One region of the Exiguobacterium sp. s149 genome, then DNA from elsewhere that is predicted to be linked to it. Evidence: predicted binding sites of a transcription regulator. Region 1 holds the regulator's gene; the other holds the start of a gene.
What was found. The regulator LexA, encoded in region 1, represses DNA repair genes until DNA is damaged. The targets are predictions, from matches to a motif close to CGAACATATGTTCG.
Positions count from the first base shown of each region.

Region 2: a site for LexA is predicted at 1,957-1,970, ahead of KNP81_RS08310 (YolD-like family protein). Genes of this name have one in related genera too.

Region 1 covers NZ_JACSLZ010000010.1:71,083-83,003, reverse strand. The annotation lists gene KNP81_RS12775 (DNA alkylation repair protein) at 1-886, shown strand, start outside; gene KNP81_RS12770 (metal-binding protein) at 978-1,418, opposite strand; gene lexA (transcriptional repressor LexA) at 1,418-2,038, opposite strand; gene KNP81_RS12760 (hypothetical protein) at 2,244-2,480, shown strand; gene KNP81_RS12755 (YneB family resolvase-like protein) at 2,553-3,197, shown strand; gene KNP81_RS12750 (DUF896 domain-containing protein) at 3,258-3,491, shown strand; gene tkt (transketolase) at 3,690-5,681, shown strand; gene KNP81_RS12740 (YneF family protein) at 5,805-6,035, shown strand; gene KNP81_RS12735 (ABC transporter transmembrane domain-containing protein) at 6,165-7,919, shown strand; gene KNP81_RS12730 (ABC transporter ATP-binding protein) at 7,909-9,672, shown strand; gene KNP81_RS12725 (aspartyl-phosphate phosphatase Spo0E family protein) at 9,754-9,936, opposite strand; gene KNP81_RS12720 (cytochrome c biogenesis CcdA family protein) at 10,129-10,827, shown strand; gene KNP81_RS12715 (CcdC family protein) at 10,847-11,299, shown strand; partial or broken gene KNP81_RS12710 (solute symporter family protein) at 11,334-11,921, opposite strand, start outside.
Region 2 covers NZ_JACSLZ010000005.1:11,260-23,180, reverse strand. The annotation lists gene KNP81_RS08320 (GNAT family N-acetyltransferase) at 1-164, shown strand, start outside; gene KNP81_RS08315 (IS30 family transposase) at 432-1,391, shown strand; gene KNP81_RS08310 (YolD-like family protein) at 1,592-1,933, opposite strand; gene KNP81_RS08305 (JAB domain-containing protein) at 2,304-2,759, shown strand; gene KNP81_RS08300 (hypothetical protein) at 3,151-3,357, shown strand; gene KNP81_RS08295 (hypothetical protein) at 3,516-3,899, shown strand; partial or broken gene KNP81_RS08290 (ATP-binding protein) at 4,095-4,223, shown strand; gene KNP81_RS08285 (FixH family protein) at 4,602-4,994, opposite strand; gene KNP81_RS08280 (murein hydrolase activator EnvC family protein) at 5,765-7,102, opposite strand; gene KNP81_RS08275 (N-acetylmuramoyl-L-alanine amidase) at 7,410-8,951, opposite strand; gene KNP81_RS08270 (thioredoxin domain-containing protein) at 9,336-10,010, shown strand; gene KNP81_RS08265 (disulfide oxidoreductase) at 10,007-10,426, shown strand; gene KNP81_RS08260 (ArsR/SmtB family transcription factor) at 10,847-11,185, shown strand; gene KNP81_RS08255 (cation diffusion facilitator family transporter) at 11,209-11,921, shown strand, end outside.

The DNA.
Region 1 (11,921 bases):
GGTTAACATTGCAGACGATTGTATCGGTTTTCCATATTTATTCTTTCCCGACTTCGTAGAAGTGTATGGACAGGCGGAAGAACATTGGGAACGCTCGATGTCAGCACTTGAACTCTTCACGCAGAAATCGTCTTCCGAATTCGCAATCAGAGCTTTTCTGCTTCGTGATTCGACGCGAGTGATGGATCGCATGATGGCATGGGCCAAGCATCCGAATGAGCATGTGCGGAGATTGGCAAGTGAAGGCTGTCGTCCTCGTCTTCCGTGGGCGGAGTCATTACCGATGTTCAGAGAAAATCCGGCTCCCGTGTTGGCAGTTTTAGAGTTATTAAAAGAAGACCCATCATTATATGTAAGGAAAAGTGTCGCCAACAATCTCAACGATATCTCGAAAGATCACCCGGAAGCCGTGCTCGAAGTCTCGCGTCGATGGCAAGGCGAACATCCCCATACCGACTGGGTCATCAGACACGCGTGCCGAACGTTAATTAAATCCGCACACCCGGACGCGTTAACATTGTTTGGTTATACGCAAGAAACGGATTTGACCGTCAACTCATCGATTACTATACATCCGAATGTGCTCAGCATAGGTGAGGCGTGCGAGATTCAATACGATGTGTCGATTCGTCCAGGCGATGCTGCATATATTCGGGTCGAATACGCCATCGACTTTATAAAAGCGAATGGGAAAGCGAGTCGTAAGGCGTTTCTTTTTACGAATAAAACCGTCGCTGGGGGAGCAAAACTTGCAGCGAGCAGAGTCCACAACTGGTCAGACTTGACGACGCGTCGACATTATCCGGGTGCGCATCGAATCGTCCTGTTGGTAAATGGACGAGAAGTTGCCGAAACTCGACTCGTGTTGCATAAACGAGACGACTGATAAATGTTTTAGAGACAATCGACGGTTCGAAAAAGGGCAACCCAGTCTAATAGACGGGTTGCCCTTTTGGGTGTATGGCATAAGCATTTGCTTAAAACGCACGTTTGAAGAACGTGGACGCATAGTCGAGCGTCGTATGTAGCGTCGTCGCGAAAGCGAGTCCGAAGAAGCATGCTGCCCCGTTCAGGTCGAGCCACGATCTGACAGCTTCCTCATACGGCGTGACCGTGAGCACGAGCGTGAGCGGGAAACCGAGATAGATGACCCGGATCAGATCGCTCAAGAGCGGAAAATGCGAGAATAACGACCGATGGGGCATAATCTTCACATAAGGGAGCCAAAAGCCCCGAAGCGGTCCCCATCGATAATAGGCGTCCGACTTTAAGTCAAGGTCCGGGGAGAGCCAGAACGTCCCGATTAGGGCGCCAAGCAGGAACACGGTCGGAACATCGATGTCAATAAAAGGCGTGGCAATCGCAAGAGCACCGATTGCCACGAGATTCGTACGGGTATGTGTCTTGCCACTAGCCATTAGTGAATCGTGCGGTATACACCGATGACCTTCCCTAAAATCGACACGTTATCGAAATACATCGCTTCGAGCTCGTCGTTCTCCGGCTGGAGGCGAACTTTCGAAGCTTCTTTATAAATCCGCTTCACGGTCGCTTCACCTTCATCCGTCATGGCGACGACAATCTCTCCATTGTCGGCCGTGTTCTGTTGACGGACGAGGACACGGTCCCCATCCAAGATCCCCGCGTTAATCATAGAGTCCCCTGAGACAGAGAGCATGTAGACGTTGTCGGAACCGACGACGTGGGCCGGGAGCGGGAAGTGCTCTTCCACGTTCTCGATCGCCGTGATCGGCGTACCGGCCGTGACTTTCCCGATGACCGGCACGTACATGACGGCATCATGGTCTTCCACGACTGACATCTCTTCATCTAAAATCTCGATGGCACGTGGCTTCGTCTTGTCACGTCGAATCAATCCACGCTTCTCTAGACGGTCCAAGTGGCCGTGGACGGTCGAGCTCGATGCGAGTCCGACTGCCTCTCCGATTTCACGAACGGAAGGTGGATACCCTTTCGCCCGGACCTCGGCTTTTATAAAATCAAGAATCTGTTGTTGTCTTGCTGACATTTTTTTCAATGGATTTCACCTCGATTATGTCGAATAACCTGCGAACGCATCCTATTCTTTATGGGTTTAGTTTAACACAAGAACACATGAGCGCACAAACATTCGTTCGTTTTTTTCTACTTGACCGAACAGAAGTTCTTGTTTTATGATGAGAACAGATAAACGAACAGACGTTCTCGAGAACGTGTATTCTTATTCCCAGGAGGTAATCGTTATGAGAGACACAATCAATGGAATCATTTTAGTCGGCATGTTGGCACTTGGAATGTTCGCGTTTTATATGGTCGGGGAGATGCGCCACGACGTCGATGTCGTCGCGACCGAACCGGTGATCGAGCATAGCGTCGAAGAAGAAGTCGCCTTGACGGAGGCCGAGTCGCTCGAGGCACAGCTTCTCGCCGAACGCGCTGAGAAAGAAGACGACAAGACGACGTGGTTCGCCGCCGAATAATCTTTTCTGATTGCGAACAGCCCCCGAACCTGTGTATCGTAGAGGGCGAATGGAAAGAAAGGAAGTGACGGGATGCGAGTCGTCATTTATTGTCGCGTGTCGACGAACAAGTCCACGCAAGAGACGTCACTCGGTCGCCAAGCGGACGAACTGACGCGGATGGCGAAACGTCTTGACGCCGAAATCGTCGATGTGATCAGTGAGCAAGAGAGTGGGTATGAGGTCAATCGGACGGGGTTGCTCGATTTGTTGGAGCACGTCTCGACGTCTAATCTCGATGCCGTGCTCGTCAGCGATGACAGCCGCCTCGGACGAGGGAACGCGAAAATCGCCATCTTGCATACGCTCATGAAACATAACGTCCGCTTGTTGACGATGCAATCGTCCGATGAATACGTTTTCTCGGATGCCGAGAAGATGGTGCTTGAAATCGTCAGTGTCGTCGAGGAGTACCAGCGTAAAATCCATAATGCGAAAATCTCACGCGGCATGCGTCGGGCGGTCGCGAACGGGTTCAACCCGCACCGCAACATCCAACATCACGATCAAGGCGGTCGGAGCCGAATCGAAGTCCCGATCGAAGAGATCGTCCAACTGCGCGAGCGCGGACTGACGTTCGCTGAAATTGCCGCCACGCTACGTGGTTTTGGCTATGAGGTGTCGAAAGCGACCGTGAACCGTCGTTATTTGGAGCACGTATCAGTGCCAGAAACTTGAATCCTGCTCGCTGATTTTGTACAGTAGAAGAACAAATTCAGTAGAGAGGGGGCGAGCCTGATGCTAGCACCTGAACAGTTGGAGCGAATCAATTTTCTCGCCAACAAAGCCAAGACAGATGGACTGTCATCAGAAGAGATGGACGAGCAGCAAGCGCTGCGCCAACAATATTTGCAAGCGTTCCGCCAATCATTCAAATCACAAATGATGGGGATGAAGGTCGTCGATCCGGACGGGAACGATGTAACGCCTGAAAAATTGAAAGACGAGCAGAAACGACATCGCTCGGAGTGACCACGAATGCACATCCTATTTCATATAGGGTGTGCATGTTTGTTATACGCGAACGGGGATCAGGGGGACTTATTGGACTGATTTTGGACGAAAGGAAGTAAACGATTCCATTCAATGTGTTATACTAATTAATTAGTTGTGACACACGAATGAGTATGCTAAAATATGACGGGTAGAAACTTTGTAACAACAGAGAGGATGAAATTAGTGGAAACAACTACTAAAGAATTATTAGCGATTAACTCGATTCGGACGCTCTCAATTGATGCGGTCCAAAAAGCGAACTCTGGTCACCCGGGGATGCCGATGGGTGCGGCTCCGATGGCGTTCACACTTTGGACGGATAAGATGCGTCACAACCCGAAAAACCCGAACTGGTTCAACCGCGATCGGTTCGTTCTTTCAGCGGGACACGGTTCGATGCTCTTGTACTCGCTTCTTCACTTATCTGGTTACGACCTTTCACTCGACGACCTCAAATCGTTCCGTCAAATGAATTCGAAGACGCCTGGACACCCAGAGTACCGTCACACGCCTGGTGTCGACGCGACGACTGGACCGCTTGGCCAAGGGATTGCCATGGCAGTCGGTATGGCGATGGCTGAAAAGCATTTGGAAGCGACTTACAACCGTGATGAGTTTAAAGTGGTTGACCACTTCACATACGGGATTTGCGGAGACGGTGACTTGATGGAAGGCGTGTCGGCAGAAGCTGCCTCGCTCGCTGGTCACTTGAAACTCGGAAAGCTCGTCGTCCTTTATGATTCAAACGACATCTCACTCGATGGCGACCTTCACAAGTCGTTCTCAGAAAGTGTCGAAGATCGTTTCAACGCTTACGGCTGGCAAGTGATTCGCGTTGAAGATGGCACGGACATCGATACAATCGCGAAAGCAATCGACGAAGCGAAAGCGGAAACGTCGAAACCGACCCTCATCGAAGTGAAGACGGTTATCGGCTTCGGTTCACCGAACAAGTCAGGCAAATCGGCATCACACGGTGCACCACTCGGCGAAGCTGAAATCGAGCTCACGAAGCAGTTCTATAAGTGGGAAGGCGAAAACTTCTACGTACCGACCGAAGTCTACGACTTGTTCAATGAGAAAGTCGTTGAGCCAGGTGCCAAAGCGGAAGCGGACTGGAACGAACTCGTCGCGGCTTACAAGTCGTCACACCCTGAACTCGGTGCCCAGTTCGAGCGTGCAGTGAACAACGAGCTCCCAGAAGGTTGGGACAGCGAGTTGCCGACGTTCGAAATCGGTTCGAAGAAAGCAACACGTCAAACGAGCGGTGAAGTACTGAACGCAATCGCTAAAGCGGTGCCGACACTCTTCGGTGGTTCGGCTGACCTCGCAGGCTCGAACAACACGATGATTAAAGGTGCTGCAGACTTCGATGAAGATCCAGCAGGCCGCAACATCTGGTTCGGCGTCCGTGAATTCGCAATGGCAGCTGCCGTCAACGGTATGGCACTCCACGGTGGTGTCCTTCCTTACGGCGCGACATTCTTCGTCTTCTCAGACTATTTGCGTCCAGCGGTACGACTCGCGGCCCTCATGGGAATCCCATCGACGTTCGTCTTGACACACGATTCAATCGCGGTCGGCGAAGACGGCCCGACACACGAACCGGTCGAGCACTTGATGAGCTTCCGTGCGATGCCAAACTTGTCTGTTCTCCGTCCGGCTGACGGAAAAGAGACGATTGCGGCTTGGAAGCAAGCAATCACGACGAAATCATCACCGTCACTTCTCGTCTTGACGCGTCAAGCGTTGCCAGAACTCGAAGGCACGTCGATTGAAGAAGCGGCTAAAGGTGGCTACGTCGTCGCCGGTAACTCGAACGAGGCGGACGTCCTCCTTCTCGGTACAGGTTCTGAAGTACACGTCCTCGTCGAAGCTCGCGAAGCACTCGCGGCTGACGGCGTGAACGCGGCTGTCGTCTCGATGCCTTCGTGGGAATTGTTCGAAGCACAGTCAGCAGAATACAAAGAGTCGGTCCTTCCTTCGTCAATCACGAAGCGTGTCTCGCTTGAAGCGGGTGCGACACTCGGCTGGTACAAATACGTCGGATTCGGCGGTAAAGTACTAGGAATCGACAAGTTCGGTGCCTCTGCCCCTGGGGATCTCCTCATGAAAGAATATGGCATGTCGGTCGACAACGTCGTCGCTGCTGTCAAATCACTTTAATCGCTTACTATCAGTGGTGGCCCGGAGTTTTGGGTCACCACTTTTTTTACAGACGACTAGCGAATTAGCGTAATATAGTGTATAGTAAAAAACGATGTTTCATATGGTAGAGGAGGTTAAGCCTTGAGTACATTATTCTGGATTCTTCTGATCGTGGCAGCACTAATCGGGGGTATTGCGATCGGTTTCTTTATCGCTCGTAAATACATGATGAACTACCTCGAACAGAACCCACCGATCAACGAAGATATGATTCGTACATTGATGATGCAAATGGGTCAAAAGCCGTCACAGAAGAAAGTCAACCAAGTGATGCGCGCCATGAACGTTCAAATGAAGAACGAAAAGAAATAAACCGGATCGACCGAAGCACTTTGCGCCCGCAAAGTGCTTTTTGTATCCATTTTTTGTTAGACAATCGAACAAACTTTCGCTAATCTAAAAGAATAGTCTGAATTCAAGACAACATAGGGGGTGTTTCAGATTCGTGTATTCAAACAATTAGCTTGGTTCTTCAAGCTCGAATGGCGGACGTATGCGCTCGGTATCGTCCTACTCATGTTCGTTGCGGCGCTCGAACTCGTGCCGCCACGCATCATCGGCCGAATCGTCGATGAGATCAACCGAGAATCGCTCGAAACAGATTTATTGTGGATGTTGCTCGGCGGGCTCGCGGCCGTCGGCATCGGAAACTATGTGGCCCGCTTCTTCTGGCGGTACTTTATCTTTGGGGCTTCGATTCGGCTCGGTCGGATGTTGCGGAGTCAGCTCTATCGCCATTTCACCGATTTAGATCAACGCTTTTATAAGAAGTCGCGGGTCGGGGATTTGATGGCCCATGCGACGAACGATGTCCAAGCCGTCTCGACGACGGCGGGTGCGGGGATTTTGACACTCGTCGACAGCATTACTATGGGGACGTTCGTCATCATCACGATGGTGACGACGATTAGTTGGAAGTTGACGGTCGTAGCGCTGTTGCCGCTGCCGATCATGGTCGCGTTAACGACACGATACGGGAAACTATTACATAATCGGTTCGGGGTCGCTCAGGCGGCATTCTCCGAACTGAATGATAAAGTCCAAGAGAGCGTCAGCGGTGTCCGGGTATTGAAATCGGCCGGGGAAGTCGGCCGCGACGTCGACTCGTTCGAGAAGTTATCCGACGAAGTCATGGCGAAGAACGTCCGCGTCGCCAAAATCGATGCCCTATACGACCCGACCATCTTCGGAATCGTCGGCCTCTCATATATCTTATCGATTGGCTATGGGGCCTATTTGATTGAACAAGGCGAGCTGACAATCGGTCAAATCGTCAGTTTCACGGCGTATCTCAGTTTGCTCACTTGGCCGATGCTCGCGTTCGGCTGGCTGTTCAATATCGTCGAACGCGGTCGTGCGTCTTATGACCGAATCGAGCGAATGCTCGCCGTCAAACCTGAGATTCAAGATGACCCGATGGCGGCGGCGAAACTTGCCCATTCGGAGATTGAGGCGGACATTCATGTCTTCCGCTATGATGAGACGCCTGTCCTGCAGGACGTCACGTTCCGAATCGAACGCGGCCGCACGCTCGGTATCGTCGGGCGGACCGGTTCCGGTAAAACGACAATCGTTCGATTGTTGACGCGGGAGTATGACGTCCATGACGGCACGATTAAAATCGGGGGCATCAATATCCGACAGGTGAAAAAGTCACTCCTGCTCGACAAAGTCGCCGTCGTCCCGCAAGACCATTTCTTGTTCAGCGACTCGATTGCAAACAATATCGCGTTCGGAAAACCGGAAGCAAAACTTGACGAGATTATGGAAGTAGCTAAAATCGCCGAAGTGCATGATGACATCATGCGGTTACCAGAAGGTTATGCCACGCTTGTAGGCGAACGGGGCGTGACGCTATCGGGCGGCCAAAAACAACGCATCTCGATTGCACGTGCCCTCATGATCGAGGCAGACGTATTGATTCTAGACGATGCTCTCTCCGCCGTCGATGCGAAGACGGAAGAAGCGATCATCGAGCATTTCCGGGCCGGGAATCCCGATCAATCTCGGTTGATTGTCGCGCACCGACTGTCTGCGGTCGAGCACGCCGACGAGATTCTCGTTCTCGAAGACGGTCGTATCATCCAACGGGGCCGGCATCAGGACTTGATTCGCGAACCGGGATGGTATAAAGATACGTATGATCGTCAACAGCTCGAAGCAATCGTAGAAGGAGGTGGCCACCATGAAGCATGACGTTCAGGAATGGGCGGTCATCAAACGTCTATTGGCATATACGAATCGTTACTCACGCCCACTCAGCCTCGCTTTCGTGTTCTTGTTGCTCGCCACCGGTGCGAAGCTCGCGGGACCATTTTTAATCAAGGTCTTTATTGATGAGTTTGTGACGCCAGGCGTCTATCCGACGAACTGGGTCGTCACACTGCTCGTCGTTTATTTAGTCTTGCATGTGTCGGCGATCATCTTCGACTATTTACAGTCGATTTCATTCCAAAAGATTGCCTTAAAAATCGTTCAAAACATTCGGATGGATATTTTCCGTCACGTCATGGGCATGCGTCTCGCCTATTTCGACCGGACGCCAGCAGGCGTTCTCGTCTCGCGGATTACGAACGACACCGAGGCGGTCAAGGAGCTTTACGTCGGGGTGATGAGCACGTTCGTCCAATCGGCCGTGCAGCTGCTCGGGACATACGTGTTCCTTTATATCCTCGAACCGACGCTCGCAACGATGGGGCTTGTGCTCGTGCCATTGTTCTGGCTCATCATCTGGGTGTATCGTCGCTACTCGACGAAGTATTTCGCCCAAGTGCGTGATCTGCTGTCACAATTGAACGGACAGTTGAATGAGTCGATTAACGGGATGGGAATCGTTCAACAGTTCCGTCAAGAAGAGCGGCTTGTCCGCCAATTCGAAGAGACGAACGAGGCCCACCAAGAAGCACGTTATCGGAACTTGAAGCTCGACAGTATGTTATTGCGACCGATCATCGAATTGTTGCTCGCCTTCTCAATTATCGGGCTGCTCGGCTATTACGGCGTCTTGTCAACGACCGAGCAAGTACAAGTCGGGGTCGTCTACGCCTTTATCAGCTATATCGAACGAATCTTCCGTCCCGTGCTCGATATCATGCAACGCTTGAGCGAATTTCAACAGGCGGTCGTTTCGGCGGACCGAGTCTTCAAAGTCTTGGACACGGATGAACCGGCCCCAGGAAAGAGCTTGGAGGGAACGGCTGAAATTGGCTCCGGAGAAGTACGCTTCGAAAACGTCACGTTCAGCTATGACGGAGAAGTCGACGTATTGAAACACATCTCGTTCGTCGCCAAGCCGGGAGAGACAGTCGCGCTCGTCGGTCATACCGGGAGCGGAAAGAGTTCAATCATCAACTTGTTGACTCGGTTCTATCCGTATCAATCAGGACAAATCACGATCGATGGGCATCCGATTGAGCAGTTCGAGGAAGCCGAACTTCGAGCCAAAGTCGGCCTTGTGCTCCAAGACCCGTTCTTGTTCACAGGGACGATCGAGGACAACTTAAAACTATTTAACCCGACGATTGACTCGGACAAAGTCCGGGAAGCAGCTGAGTTCGTCCAAGCCCATACGTTCGTCGAGAAACTCGAGGCCGGCTACGGGCATACGGTCGGTGAACGGGGGGCGACGTTCTCGAGCGGGGAACGGCAATTGCTCGCGTTCGCCCGGACGGTCGCCCGGGATCCGAAAATCTTGATTTTGGATGAGGCGACGAGTTCGATTGATACCGAGACCGAGGAGCGCGTTCAGCTCGCCCTCGAGCGGATGAGACGTGGTCGGACGACGATTGCCATCGCACACCGGCTCTCGACAATTCAAGATGCCGACTTGATTCTCGTCCTCCATCGAGGTGAAATCGTCGAACGAGGTAATCATCAATCGTTATTGAAACAAGACGGGCTCTACAAAAAGATGTATGAACTTCAATCAGGCCAACGTCTGATGTCATAAATTACAAAAAAAGACGCCAATACCGGCGTCTTTTTTTCCATGAAAAGGCTCTCCACAAATGTGATGCGGAGAGCCGTTCATTTAAAAATTTAGGTGTTCTGAAGCATGTATAGCCAGGACGTGACGTGTGATCAGCTTGTCTAACTCTTGGCTGACGTGAATCACTTCAGGAGACGTCCAACTTTGCTGTGAAGCGATTTCGTACAGTTCATCGCGTTTCTGTTCAATGGCATAATGTAAGTTTTCAGCTGTGATGACCGCCACGGTATTTCCCCCATCGTTATAAAGTCAAAACTGTTTCTTAGGAATATCCAAATCTTAGCATCTAACACTACTGTTTACAAGTTTCATTTCCATTTCAAAGATTACAATTTCACTCAAAAAATCGTTGCAGAAAAAGATTCGAGCATTTTGAAAAGGTTTTCGCTATAATGGGGCTGAAAGGTGGAAGATCGCATGGAAGTTACCCTTTGGCTCGCATTTGGGGCGGGCGTCTTGTCATTTTTGTCTCCGTGCACGCTACCGTTGTATCCAGTCTTTTTATCGTATATTACAGGAGTCTCTGTCTCTGACTTAAAGAGTGAGGGACTGCGGCAGCGCACGGCATGGTTTCATACGTTCTCATTCCTCTTCGGTTTCTCCATCGTCTTTCTCGTGCTTGGTTTGTCGACCTCGTTGATCGCCGACGTATTCATTCAATACAAAGATAGCTTGCGCATGTTCGGTGCCATCCTTATCTTCGTATTCGGTGTCTTCTTGGCAGGTCTCTGGCAACCACGCTTCATGATGCGCGAGAAAAAACTCGCATTAGGAGAGCGCAAGAGCGGCTATTTTGGGACGGCACTCATCGGAATCGGATTCGCAGCAGGGTGGACACCTTGTACCGGACCGATTCTTGCTGGCGTCATCGCCCTCGCGGCGTCGAACCCGAGTCAGGGAATGGGCTATATGTTGGCGTACGTCATCGGCTTTGCCATCCCATTCCTCGTTATGGCCGGTTTTGTCGGCAAAATCAAGTACTTGGCACGCAATAGCGCCAAGGTAGCAAGATTCGGAGGCTATTTGATGATGGCTTTCGGTGTCGTATTATATTTTGATGGAATGAACCGCTTCGCTGCTTGGATGAGCGAATTAGTAGGATTCACCGGATTTTAAAGGGGTTGACCGAATGTCGATATTTTGGGGATCGACCCTCGTCGCACTGATGATGGGCTTGATTGCGAGCTTCGTTCGCGTCAAAGCGTCAGCACGTCCGACGAATGCGAAAAAGATTTTGATTCCGCCGCTGGCGATGTCGACGGGCATGTTACAATTTCTCGTCCCGGCGTTTCGGCTGACTTGGCTCGAGGTCGGAGAGGCGCTGATCGTCGGATTGATTTTCAGCGTGTTCCTCATCAAGACGTCGAATTTCGAGAAACGTGACGGGGAAGTTTATCTATCCCGTTCGAAAGCGTTCTTTATCGTCGTGTTTGTCTTATTGGCCATCCGGACGGTCATGAAGGCGTTTCTCGGGGACGAGGTAAACATATTCGCGACGGGGGGACTGTTCTATTTGATCGCCTGGGGCATGATTGTCCCGTGGCGCATCGCCATGTATCAAAAGTACAAACAAATCGTAGCATCATAAACGGCGTCCCTTGCGAGGGACGCCGTTTTGTCGATTAAGAAGATTTTTTGGTCATGGCTGCTTCGGTCTCGGCATCGATTCCGGTGTTGGCCTTGACGAGAATCCGTTCGAAGTTTCCGGCGACTTCATCTGACTTCGTCACGTACGTCCCGACGATAGCGGCGAGGAAACCGAGCGGGATCGACACGATGCCCGGATTCGTGAGCGGGAACAGAGCCTCACCGATAAAGATGGCGGAACCGTCCGGCGCCCATACGTTCGGGCTGATGGCGACGAGGAAGAGTGACGAGAACAAGCCGACAATCATGCCGAACACGGCTCCTCCGGTGTTGAACCGTCTTCAGTAAATCGTGAACAAGATGACCGGCAAGTTCGCACTGGCGGCCACGGCGAAAGCGAGCGAGACGAGGAAAGCGACGTTCATCGACTGTGCGAAAAACGCGAGTCCCATCGAGACGAGGGCGACAGCGATCGAAGCGATGCGGGCAGCCGTGACTTGTTCTTTCTCAGTCGCTTCCCCCTTACGGACGATATGTCCATAGAAGTCGTGGGCGAATGCCGAGGCGGCCGAAAGGACGAGGCCGGCGACGACGGCAAGGATCGTGGCAAATGCGATTGCCGC
Region 2 (11,921 bases), on a different contig from region 1:
AAAAACAGTCGTTGCTTGGATTGTCACTCGAAGCGCAGAACGATAACGTGATCGCGTGTCGATTTTATGCGAAAGAAGGGTTCGCGCTCGGCGGTGTCGATACTCTCAAACACACCGGCAATCCGAACATCGACATGACGTTGTATTGGTACAAGATTTTCTGATTTTTTTCGAGAGGAGAGATGTCACATCTGACATCGATTTTCTCTGTTTTTCTTCTAGTTAACATAACATATATTATCGGAAGAGAGGAAGCCCAAAAGCTTCTTCTCTTTTCTACTTAAATTCAATTAACACAAAAAAGTTTTCAAAAATTAATCATTCATTCATTAATAGCCGATTGTAAAATTAAGCTAGACAATTGAAAAAGCCATTCGTGGTACACTCACAATGTATTTTCCGACCAAAGAAAAACATAGGAGTGATCACGAATGACCTACACCCATCTTACCACGGATGAACTGGTGATGATAGAATCCTACCACCGCCAAAATATACCTGTAGCGATCATTGCTAAGTTGATGAACCGTTCCAGGCAGCCAATCTACAACGTCATCAATTTCCTGAAATCAGGACATACAGCGCTCGACTTCTACACGCAATACAAGAAAAATAAGAAACGCTGCGGCCGGCGGAAGATTGTCCTGCCGAAGAAACAAGTGGCCTATGTTCAAGACAAGGTGGCGCAGGGCTGGACGCCGGATGTCATTGTCGGCCGGGCAGAAACGGCCATCGATTGTTCCGCGCGCACCATCTATCGCATGTTCAAAAATCAGGTCTTTGACGCCGCCACGCTGCCGATGAAAGGAAAACGGAAACCCAATGGACACCAGGAACGCCGGGGAAAACAGGCGTTCAAACGCCATATTTCCGAACGGGAAGCCGACAACCCGTCGTTCAAAAAAGAGTTCGGGCATATCGAAGGCGACACCATTGTGGGTGCCCGCCACAAAAGTGCGGTGATCACGCTGGTCGAACGGCTGACGAAAGTCATCATCGCCCTGAAGCCTGCAGGACGCAAGGCTTGCGATATTGAAACTGCGTTGAACCAGTGGTTCCAAGGGGTCCCGAGAAATCTGTTCAAATCCATCACGTTTGATTGCGGCAAGGAATTCTCCAATTGGAAACCGTTGTGCAACCGGCACGACGTCTCGATTTACTTTGCGGATCCCGGCACGCCTTCTCAGCGCGCCTTGAATGAAAACTCCAACGGGCTCCTGCGGAAAGACGGCTTGGCAAAGGAAATGGACTTCAACCAGGTGGATCAAACATTCATTTCGTCGGTGGCCGACAAGCGGAATAACATCCCAAGAAAGTCACTGAATTACCGCACACCGTTGGAGGCATTTTTGAGTCACCTGAATGGAGTCGATCTGTCTAGCTTAAATTGACAAACGGAACCTCCAATATGTTTTAGATTCTTTCGTTATTTATAAAAAGATGGTATTTATAAAAGTCAAAGTCTTCTTTTTTATTATAGCAGTCTAGTTTAGATGCGAAAAAACTATATTTATCCGCCCTTTTTATTTCTGAAAAAGTCGAGGAACGACACTACGTTTCGTGACGCAGACTTCGAACAACCGCCAGGGCGTTAGTCTATCGATTGTTCGACGTGAATGATTGCCTCGAACGGCACATGGATGATCCCTTCCCTTTGATTGGCCAGCTCGACGGTCCGCTCCATGTAGTTCGTCCGGTGCACGAATCCTCTGAATCGTTTCATCTCCCGCTTCTCCACATATTTTACCTCTACCAAATCTCCGCTGAAGATCGCGTCGTTCAGCACATTCTCATAGACCGATAGGACCTGTTCATCGATATCTGGCATCTCAATTTTTTGAATCTCTTTATAGTATTTCGTCAGTAGCGCCTTGTGCTCGGGCATGAGGAATGGGATCCATTTCAATTCGCCCCGATCGCGATACATCGTCATAATAATTACCCCTCTCAATAAAACGAACGTTTGTTCTTATTTTATACCCGATTTGTCCCGTTTGAACAGCCTTTTTCGTGATTGGTAATCCGTGCGTCCTGTTTCCGTACTCTAGCTCGCTGGTCTTCGGTGCAAGGGACGTCAAAAAAATGACGCGCCCTCAGGCCGTCTTCCTTCGCTTTAGGCTCAAAGCGAGGCTTTTCGCTCGTTGGCTCCGGAAGCCTGTCCCTCCGTTTGCTCTACGCATTTTTTTGAGGCTCTCCCTGCGGTCGCCCTTGCACCGTCTCCCGACGCTCGCTTCGTTCCCGTCAACAGGACGCACAACGGTGTTCGTTCTGAGCTCGGCTTATCCGAAAGGGGACAAACCATCATGGAACTTACATCCATCATCGAGGTCATTCGTATCAAACAAGAGATTCGCGAGGAGATGGTCGCTCTCGAGCACGCCATCATCCAATCACCGGACAGTGCCCGACAAATCGGTTCCTCGTTCATCGGGGACGACGACCGTGAAGTGTTCCTCGTCATCATGCTCAACACAAAGAACCGGGTCATCGGCGTCCACCGGGCACACGTCGGGAGCGTCAACTCGAGTGTCGTCCACCCACGGGAGGTCTTCAAATGCGCCATCTTGAACAACGCCTCGTGCCTCATCGTCTGTCATCAGCACCCGAGCGGGGACCCGACGCCGAGCCGGGAGGACATCCTCGTCTCCGAACGGTTACATGAGGCGGGGGACCTCATCGGCATCCCGGTGCTCGACCATCTCATCCTCGGAGCGGACGAGTCGTACGTCAGCATGAAACAGCGAGGTTACATGGGTTGAACGGAATGGAGTGGGGCCGGGGGACCGGTCCCGGTCCGTCCGGGAAGGGCAAGGACGAAAAACGTACGTTTTTCTTTGACGGGATGGGCGACTCGCGTTGCTCTCGCCTGGATCCGTGGGGCGGGATCCGGGAAAAGGTCCGTTTTCGTATAACGAAAACGAGATGGTTCGTGTGTGAAAATTGGACGTTGTTTTGGTCTGTCTCATAAGAAGATTGTTTGATGAAATGGTAGAAGTGACAACATAGTTTGTTTATTGAAAATGACCATGATTTCTAAACAAGCCCTAGGGCTTGTTTGAAACAACACCAGGGCTTACGTGAAATAAGCCGAGATGTTGATTGCGTGGATGCGAGGTATCATGAGGCTATCAACAGGAGAGGATGATTCAGATGGACAGCTACCAACTAGATCAACAGACGATGGACGAGATGACGGAGGTATTGCTTCGACGCCTTCCGGACCGGCTCCAAGAAGATTTTGACGACTTAAAACTTGTGAGCATGGATCTTCTTTGTGATGTGAAGGAAGGAGAACGCTTGACCCACCTCACCGTCTTTTTCAATACCAATATGATTCGACGGAATCGTCGTACATAAGAACAAAAATATTTGTATACATGTATACATGTAGATTTGTATACGCGTATACATGTATACATTTTTTAAAGTCTTCATTTCTGTAGGTTCATGAACAAGGACTGAACTGGCTCTGGACGGGGAATCGTTTTAGAGAGGACCAGAAGGGGGGAGACGTGATGGACGAGCGGATACTTGATGACTATGCGTTCGATGGATTGGATCCGTTCGTCCGGACCGTGTTCTCGGAACTGATGGAACATCCCGAGTGGATGCGTGTTGTCGACAAGGAACATTGCGTCGAGAAGGTCGTCCGGTTTGATGACGGACGGAACTCGCCTTACTTCCGGGTGGTGATCTATCTGGATGCAGAAGAGCGTCCGATTAAGATCGTATATCTATATGGGACATGGGTGGTGGGGAAGGGAGACGTCAGTTTTGTGGTCTCAGAGCTCTCCAAGGGTGTATTCGAATATGAGGTGATGCATGTCCAGTGGCTCATCAAGTATCGCTTCGAGGATTGGGGCGTGTCTGAAGACGGGGCATGGGAGAAGGAATGGTAATCCGGGCTCATGCGTGAGCGTCTAACGCCTTATGGCGAAGTCGCTCATCGCACCGCTGCCCCCCTGACGGCCCGATAACAAGAGCTGCTGGCTCACCGCCGCATCTCTATGTTCCTGGCCCTTTCTAACGGGAGGCACGGAGCGTAAGGGCAACGTCAAAAGCAAGAGCGTGGGCGCGTCTAACGCCACGCGGAGTGGCATTCGAATCTAGGACAGGCCCAAATCGCGGACGCAATTCTCGACAGGATCGTACACGACTCCTATAAAATCCTGGTCGATGGCGAAACCTCAATGAGGGAACACCACGGGCTAGGGATAAGCTAAGATCTTGGCCATCGATGAGTCGATGGCCTTTTTCTTCATATTGACTCGCTCAGTCGTCCGCACTAGTGGCTCTCTGTATCCGCAATACTCAGCAGGACAAAAAACGCATCCTTCGAGTTTTTGAGGATGCGTTTGAGCAATGTGACTCTATTTGACTCGCGTTTATATTCCTACATATAAGCATACAACTGATGGTAGTTTCCAAGGTGGAGCGACGGAATGGACGTATCAGACATTGGAGCGGAAAGGATATATCATAAAATTGGTATTTTTCGAGCATATATCACAAGGTTGATGTTGTCGCGCGATTCAATAAAAACGAGTTTTTTCATCATGGATTAGCTCGTCTATATTATTAATTGTAATAATTAAAATTTATTATTTTACTAATATTTCGTTTTTGGGCATAGAATGATAGCTTCTTGCTGTCGTATGTGAATATATAAAGTATTTACCGGGCTCTTCAAAAATATAAGAAATTACATACAGTCCGTCTTGTTGATAATTGGCTTCAATTTTTTCGTGTTGGCTTTCCTCTTGGCCTTCTTTCCATATCTCGAATTCAACTTTATCCGCATCGTCTACTTTCTCGTTTCCTTGAGAAACAGTTGCTATAAGTTCAATAACTTCGTTTGCTTTTACTATTTCAGGATCTGTTTTAAATTGTACATCAATTAATTCTGGAATCACTTCAGGTCCATTATTGCTTACTGTACTTCCACAACCAGATAATACTAACAAAACAATCAACAGTGAAAAAAACCTTGCCATCTTTTTTCTCTCCTTTAAACGATTTAATATTAACATACACGAAAATGTGATGTATTGATTATTACATTAAAAGTGACCTGATCATGCAATCTTATTAGCTATCGAGCATAGACCCCATGTCACTTTTAAGGTTCAAGACTTTATAGAGCGTCGTATGCTCGATTGGTTTACTTTTCTATATAAAAAATAAAGAAATGTACATTTTATATATTAAGTTCAATTTTATATATTAAGTTCAAAAGATATTAATTGAACTTAATCCAAAAAGTTGGATCATGAAATAGATCATCTGGTGACTTCGACAACCTAGGTTTGAATTTGGACCTTCATATCCGTAAATTTATCATCGACCGTTAGACACGGCCTTAGTAACCTAAGGTTCGTCTCGACGTATATTGCCAGTTGAAGGTCATCAAAGGAGAGAAGAGTCTGTACTTCAAGATTGAATCGATTAAAGATTGTCTACCCATCCATATCGTTTTTAATATCTACATAGTGAATGTGTATGTCGCACCTGAGATTGTATTCCCCAGGCACTCGTAGGGGGGTGGGGGCACGAACGAAAGCTCATCCTAACTTTCTGAAGTTTTTCTTGCGAGTCAGTTAGCGTTTGGTCACCGAGACTTTAAAAGCTTTCGGACATAAAAATCGCCCCATAAAAATTAGATTATCAGGTCCAACTTTTACGGGGCATCTAATATTCTGTGGTCTAAATATTAAGTGATTTACTGAAGTAATTATATAGTGTTAAACAATTTCGCCTCTGAAATTCAGAAAAATTGGGATGGGTTGACTGTATTCCCTGCACTTGTAGCTGAGTACGAATAGTTTCCTCGATGGACTTCAAAGTGTAAATGAGAACCGGTCGAATTTCCGGTACTCCCCATCGCACCGATGTTCTGTCCTCGGGTCACACGTTGTCCGGCGGAAACGGACAATGAGCTCATGTGAGCATAAAGGGTAGTCCAAACTTGACCGCCTATGACATGCGTAATGATGACATGATTTCCATAAGGTCCACCCCAGCCTGCTCGAGTTACAGTTCCTGTTTGAGCAGCCATAATAGGAGTTCCTACTGGTCCAGCTGTATCTAGTGCATTATGGAAGCTGTAGCCATTGGCCCCGCCTGCTGGACCCCATCCTTGGGTTACGATACCTGAGGTTGGACGTTGAAAAACTCCGCCACTTGTTGGAGAAGCGAGTGAATCCGTAGTCTTTGAAGTGTTTACCACTTTCTCAGAGTTTGGTGATTTTTCGAGAGAGGCTTTATTCTCGCTGATTTCATTTTTTTCGGCACTTTTTGCTTCTGCAGCTTTACGCGCAGCCTCTTTGGTACGAATTTTAGCTTGTTCTTCAAGCCTTTGGGCTTCAATCTCTGCTTGAATTGATTTTTCTTGTTCTTGAAGCGTCGATTCCATTTGTTGCAAGCTTACCAATTTAGATGTGAACTGGATTTTTTCGGCCTCTAATTTTTTTATTTGAGCAGCCCGCACTTTAATTTTGCCGTTCAATTTTTTCTGACTATTCTCTAGCTCTTCTTTTTGACTAATAAGCTTATCTTTTTCAGTGTCCAATTCAGCTTTAGCAATTTGAAGCTTATTTTTTGTTGATTGATATTCTTTGAAAAGTTCTTGATCATTTTCTTGAATCGTCCCTGCGGTGATCATGCGTGAAACCAGATCACCAAAGTCTTTTGAACCAAAAATAAATTCAGCCCAGTTTATAGAAGAACCACCGTTTTTTTGCATCGTGACCATGCGTTCTTCCATCAATGTCTTTTGAGAGCTCATTTTTTTCTGGAATTCTTTAATTTGAGTTTGAATCTGAGCAATTTTCTTTTGGGTTGTCCGAATTTCAGCCTTCTTCTGGGTGACCTCATTGATAATATCCTGTAACTCGGATTCCAAGTCATTCAGTTTCTGTTCTTCGAGTGTGATATCTTGTTCACGCTGCTGAATTGACGTATTAGCTTTACGTTGCTCTGTAGAATTTTGCGCTTGCTTCTGCTGGATATTTTTTTGTTTTTCAGTCAAGTTTAAAGCGTAAGAAGGGGATGCGCTTTGAACTAACATAACACCAAGTAAAGTTGAAGCTATAATTTTTTTCATGGTAAACAATGTTGTTGCCTCCGTAACTTATCTCTATTATAAAAAATGCGTTGCTGGATAAAAGTATTCGTATCATGATTAAAACTCGAACCGGAATCATTGTATCAATATTACTTCACCATCTATATTTCTATTTCTTTTCATTTCTATGTCAGTTGTTCTTTTGAGTTTATTGTCATTCGAGTATATCAAGAGAAATACTTATAATGCCATTTTGATGAGGAAATGAATGATGACCACTGAATTTAGGACATTTTGTCTCAAATTCAGTGGTCAAATCGTTTGTTAGTATTTGTTTGGTGTTTATTTAGTAGTAACTCTTCATAAATTTATCAATTCCTTTGGCGGTTGCTTTGATCATGTTACTTCCCGACATATAGGAGCGATCTACTGAGTTAGCAATAAAGCCATATTCGATGAGAGTAGAAGGTACCGTGTTTCTTCCTACCACATAGACATCTTGTCGCTTAACGCCTCGATTTTTAAAATCTGGAACGTTCATGGCGATTTCTTGATTAATTACTTCACCTAATCTGCGGCTAGCGTTCGCATATGGATTTGTGGTGTACGCGCTAGAAGTAGGGACGAGTGCTTCATGACCTGTAGCGAAAGAAGGTGAAGAATTAATGTGGACGCTTATGAAAGCGTCAGCATCAAGCCTTTCTGATAGATTGGTCCGCTCAACAAGTGACAAGTATCTATCATTTGAGCGCGTTAGTTTCACTTCATAAAGCTCATAGTTTTTCTTTAGTTCGTCGGCCACACGATTAGCAATGTTTAGGGTGAGTACTTTTTCTTGAACTGTACCGTTTGAAGTCACTGCACCAGCATCTCCCCCACCGTGTCCAGCGTCAATTAAAATCACGTGTTTGTTAGCTGGAATCACCGGTGATTTTATAGGAGTTTTTCCGGTAAATGGTTGCACAAAACCAGATGATACGTAACCGACTTGATTGTTATATCGCACCTTGTACCAACTGGCGCTTTTCGATATGACAGAAATCGAAGTGCCTGAGGGAATTGTTGTCAAAATAGATCCGTAACGACTCGCTTGGTTACGTAAATTAAGATTTTCGATAGTAATATATGTTGGATAAGTGGATAAAGAATCCCCCGGTGCCACTTGCACTATATAATGTCGAGCAGGTGTGAATCCTGTAATACCGTTATACATAACTTTTAACCAAGAACCCGTTGTGCCCGATTTTCCTAGTACAGTCACTTCAGTAGATGCTGGAATCGTAATAAGGACCTTTGAGTTCACTAAAGACATGCTTGAGCGAATCTCGGTCGTTTGCTTACTTCGTGACTTCATAGCCGAGGGCGATATGGTTACATACTGACTTGCCACATAGCCTTGAGTCCCATTGTATGATACTTTATACCAAGGGCCTGAGGCAGCATGGTACATTAGTGGGCTGGACTTTGGGATAGTCATTAAAACGGGTGATTTGACAGATGGGCCCTTACGCAGATTTAGTGAAGTTTTAGTTTTATATATTGTGTTTATTGAACTGACTGAATTTTTAGGTATAGGTTTTGGCGTCACGTACTTCGTTGAGACATAACCGATTTTTGAATTAAATGAAACTTTAAACCAGGATTTATCTTCTCCATATACACCTATCTTCTTAATGGTTTTTCCTTTTGGAATCGTCAAAAGGACTTTGCTTTTTGAAGAGAACGAGGAACGCAAATTCAAATTTTCAGTTGTTATGAATAGAGATTCCTCTGCATGTACGACGTTTAGGACGTTAACACTAGTTAAAAGCTTAAAGGGATAGAAAAAAGAAGTTAATAAAGCCAAGGAAATTACTAAGCTTATTCGAAATTTATGTTTAGACTTCATAATAGACTCCTCATATGTAGTTTTTTTGGTTGTAAAGACCCATGAATGGTTTTTTACTATCTGTATGGTACTTATCCTTTAAATATTAGTCATTCTATGCAACGATTATTGGCTTTCGTCTATCTACAGTTAAAAGTTTTCTTGCCCTGTTTTAAAATGCACTATTATTAAGGGGAATAGACGTATTTTAAGAAATAAATTGGCCCTCCTTTCATCTGCATAAAAGTTTAGTTGCATGAATGTGTTAGAATGTAACTTGTTTGACTCATAGATTTCGTTTTTAGAAGTCCATGGATTCAATGTTGAAAAACTAAGGATACTCTAGTATTTTTAGCTATAATTCTGATAAAAGAAATAACGAATTTATAAAAGAGGTGAATTGTTTTGAAAACTAATCAACTATTGACTATTTTTACATCCGTATTAGTAATTGCAGTCTTAGCTTTTTTATTTTTAAATGATCAAAGTTCCGAAAAATCAAAGACTAAAATTGTTCAAGATGAAAAGATATCAGTTAATAATCAACCTACAATAGGTAAAAAGGAAGCGCCGATATCAATTGTAGAATTCGGAGACTATAAATGCCCTTCGTGTAAAGAGTGGGGTGAAACAATCTATCCTCAACTTGTAAAAGATTACATTGAAAGTGGGAAAGCTTCCTTTAGTTACATTAATGTTTTGTTTCACGGAGATGAGTCCACTTTAGCTGCCCTTGCATCAGAATCTGTTTACAAAAATCACCCAGAATCATTTTGGCAATTTCACAAAGCTATTTATGAAGCTCAACCTGACGTGCAAATACACGATAATCCATGGGTTACGGTGGAGAAAATGGAAGAGATTGCGACGAAGACTGTCCCTTCTCTAGATTTAAATAAATTTAGAGAAGACCTATCAAGTCGTTCTTCTAGATTAGAATCAGTTAAAATGGATGCGGCGCTCGTAGAAAAATACAATGTTACACTGACCCCGACGATTGCAGTTAATGGGGTCATCCTTGAAAATCCATTCGACTATACCTCTATAAAAAAACAAATTGAAAAGGAGCTAACCCAATGAGCGCTTCAGTAATAAACCGATATGGACTGTACCTCGCCTGGGTTGTTTCAATTACTGCAGTACTTGGAAGTCTATATTTTAGCGAAATTCGTGGTTTTATACCTTGTGAACTCTGTTGGATTCAACGTATCTTTATGTACCCAATAGCTTTGATTCTTGCAATTGCAGTTTTCAGAGAAGATAGCTCAATCAAATTTTATGTTCTCCCTTTATCAATAATCGGATTCTGTATCTCTTTTTACCACTATCTTGTACAAAAGGTGCCCGGCTTTTCGGAAGTCAGACCATGTGAACAAGGAGTTTCCTGTAATGCACAGTACATTGACTGGATGGGTTTTATCACAATTCCGTTTTTAGCGTTGACCGCCTTTTTTCTGATTACAGTCATTCTTGGACGAATCAGTACCAAACAGTAGTTTTTGATTTGGATTTGAAAAATGAAGAACTAATTGTATCAAATTGGTATGCTTACTAAAAAACAGCTTTGATTTAGAAAAACATGAAAAGCTTTTTGAAGTTGGAAAATAGATTAGACAATACCCAGTAAATAATTCAATTGACGTTTTCTTAAAACGTTAGTGTACTATATTGATTTTTTGAAAAAGCGTGACTACCTATCGAGTATGAGATCTAACTAGCTCTCTAATAGGTAGTTTTTGTATGGCTAAAAATAAGAAATAATCGCAAAACCAGAGAAAGTATCTCAAATCTTCAAGTATGTAGAGCTGATAGAATAAATGTTTTTTAAATTAAGTGTTGACGGCACAGCAAAAGTCTAATAAGTTATATATGAACATATGAACATGTATAGTTATCATGAGCGGAGGTACTGACTTATGGATGAACCGATTGAAGATACTACAGAAAATGAAATAGAAATAGGGGCGCAGATTGACGATGAGACTCTATTTATTGTATCTCAGACGTTCAAGGCACTTAGTGACCCGACAAGAATTAAAATATTAACCCTGCTATGCACAAAGGAACATTCGGTCAACGGAATAGCTGATCTTCTTAACTTAAGTCAATCAAACGTGTCTCATCAGCTACGTTTTTTAAAAAATCTTCGACTTGTCAAGTTTAGAAGAGAAGGAACTACTCTATTTTATTCAGAAGATGATCACCATGTCATGAACTTACTAAGACAGGCGATTGAGCATGCGAAACACCACTAAATATAGTAAGGAGAGTTAATCTTATGGCACATAATCATGCACATGATCATTCTCATACCTCTAACAAAAAGATTTTGATCATTTCATTCTTTATTATTTCGGCATACATGGTTGTAGAGGCGATTGGAGGGTACCTTACAAATAGCTTAGCACTTTTAGCGGACGCAGGTCACATGCTTAGTGATGCGGCTTCGCTCGCTATTGCATTACTTGCCTTTAAATTAGGTGAACAAATAGCGAACAATCGTAAAACGTTCGGATATAGACGCTTCGAGATTCTAGCAGCTGTTTTAAACGGGGTCACACTCATACTGATTTCCATATATATCTTTTATGAGGCCATCAATCGATTTATTCAACCACCTGAGGTCGCATCCGTAGGAATGTTAATTGTTAGCAGTATTGGCCTTGCTATAAACCTTCTTGTTGGATGGATTATGTTAAGAGGTGCAGACGTAGAACATAATTTGAATATGCGAGGTGCTTATCTACATGTTGTAAGCGATACGTTGGGTTCAGTCGGTGCAATACTGGCAGCGCTTCTTATCATGGCATTTGGATGGAACTGGGCAGATCCGCTCGCAGGAATCATTGTAGCGGGACTTGTTTTACGAAGTGGTTATTTCGTGACGAAATCCGGATTGAACGTATTAATGGAAGGTGCACCACAAAACGTTGATGTCGAAAAGGTTCTTCAAGTCATTCACAACAAGGAGGGGGTACGGAGTATACACGA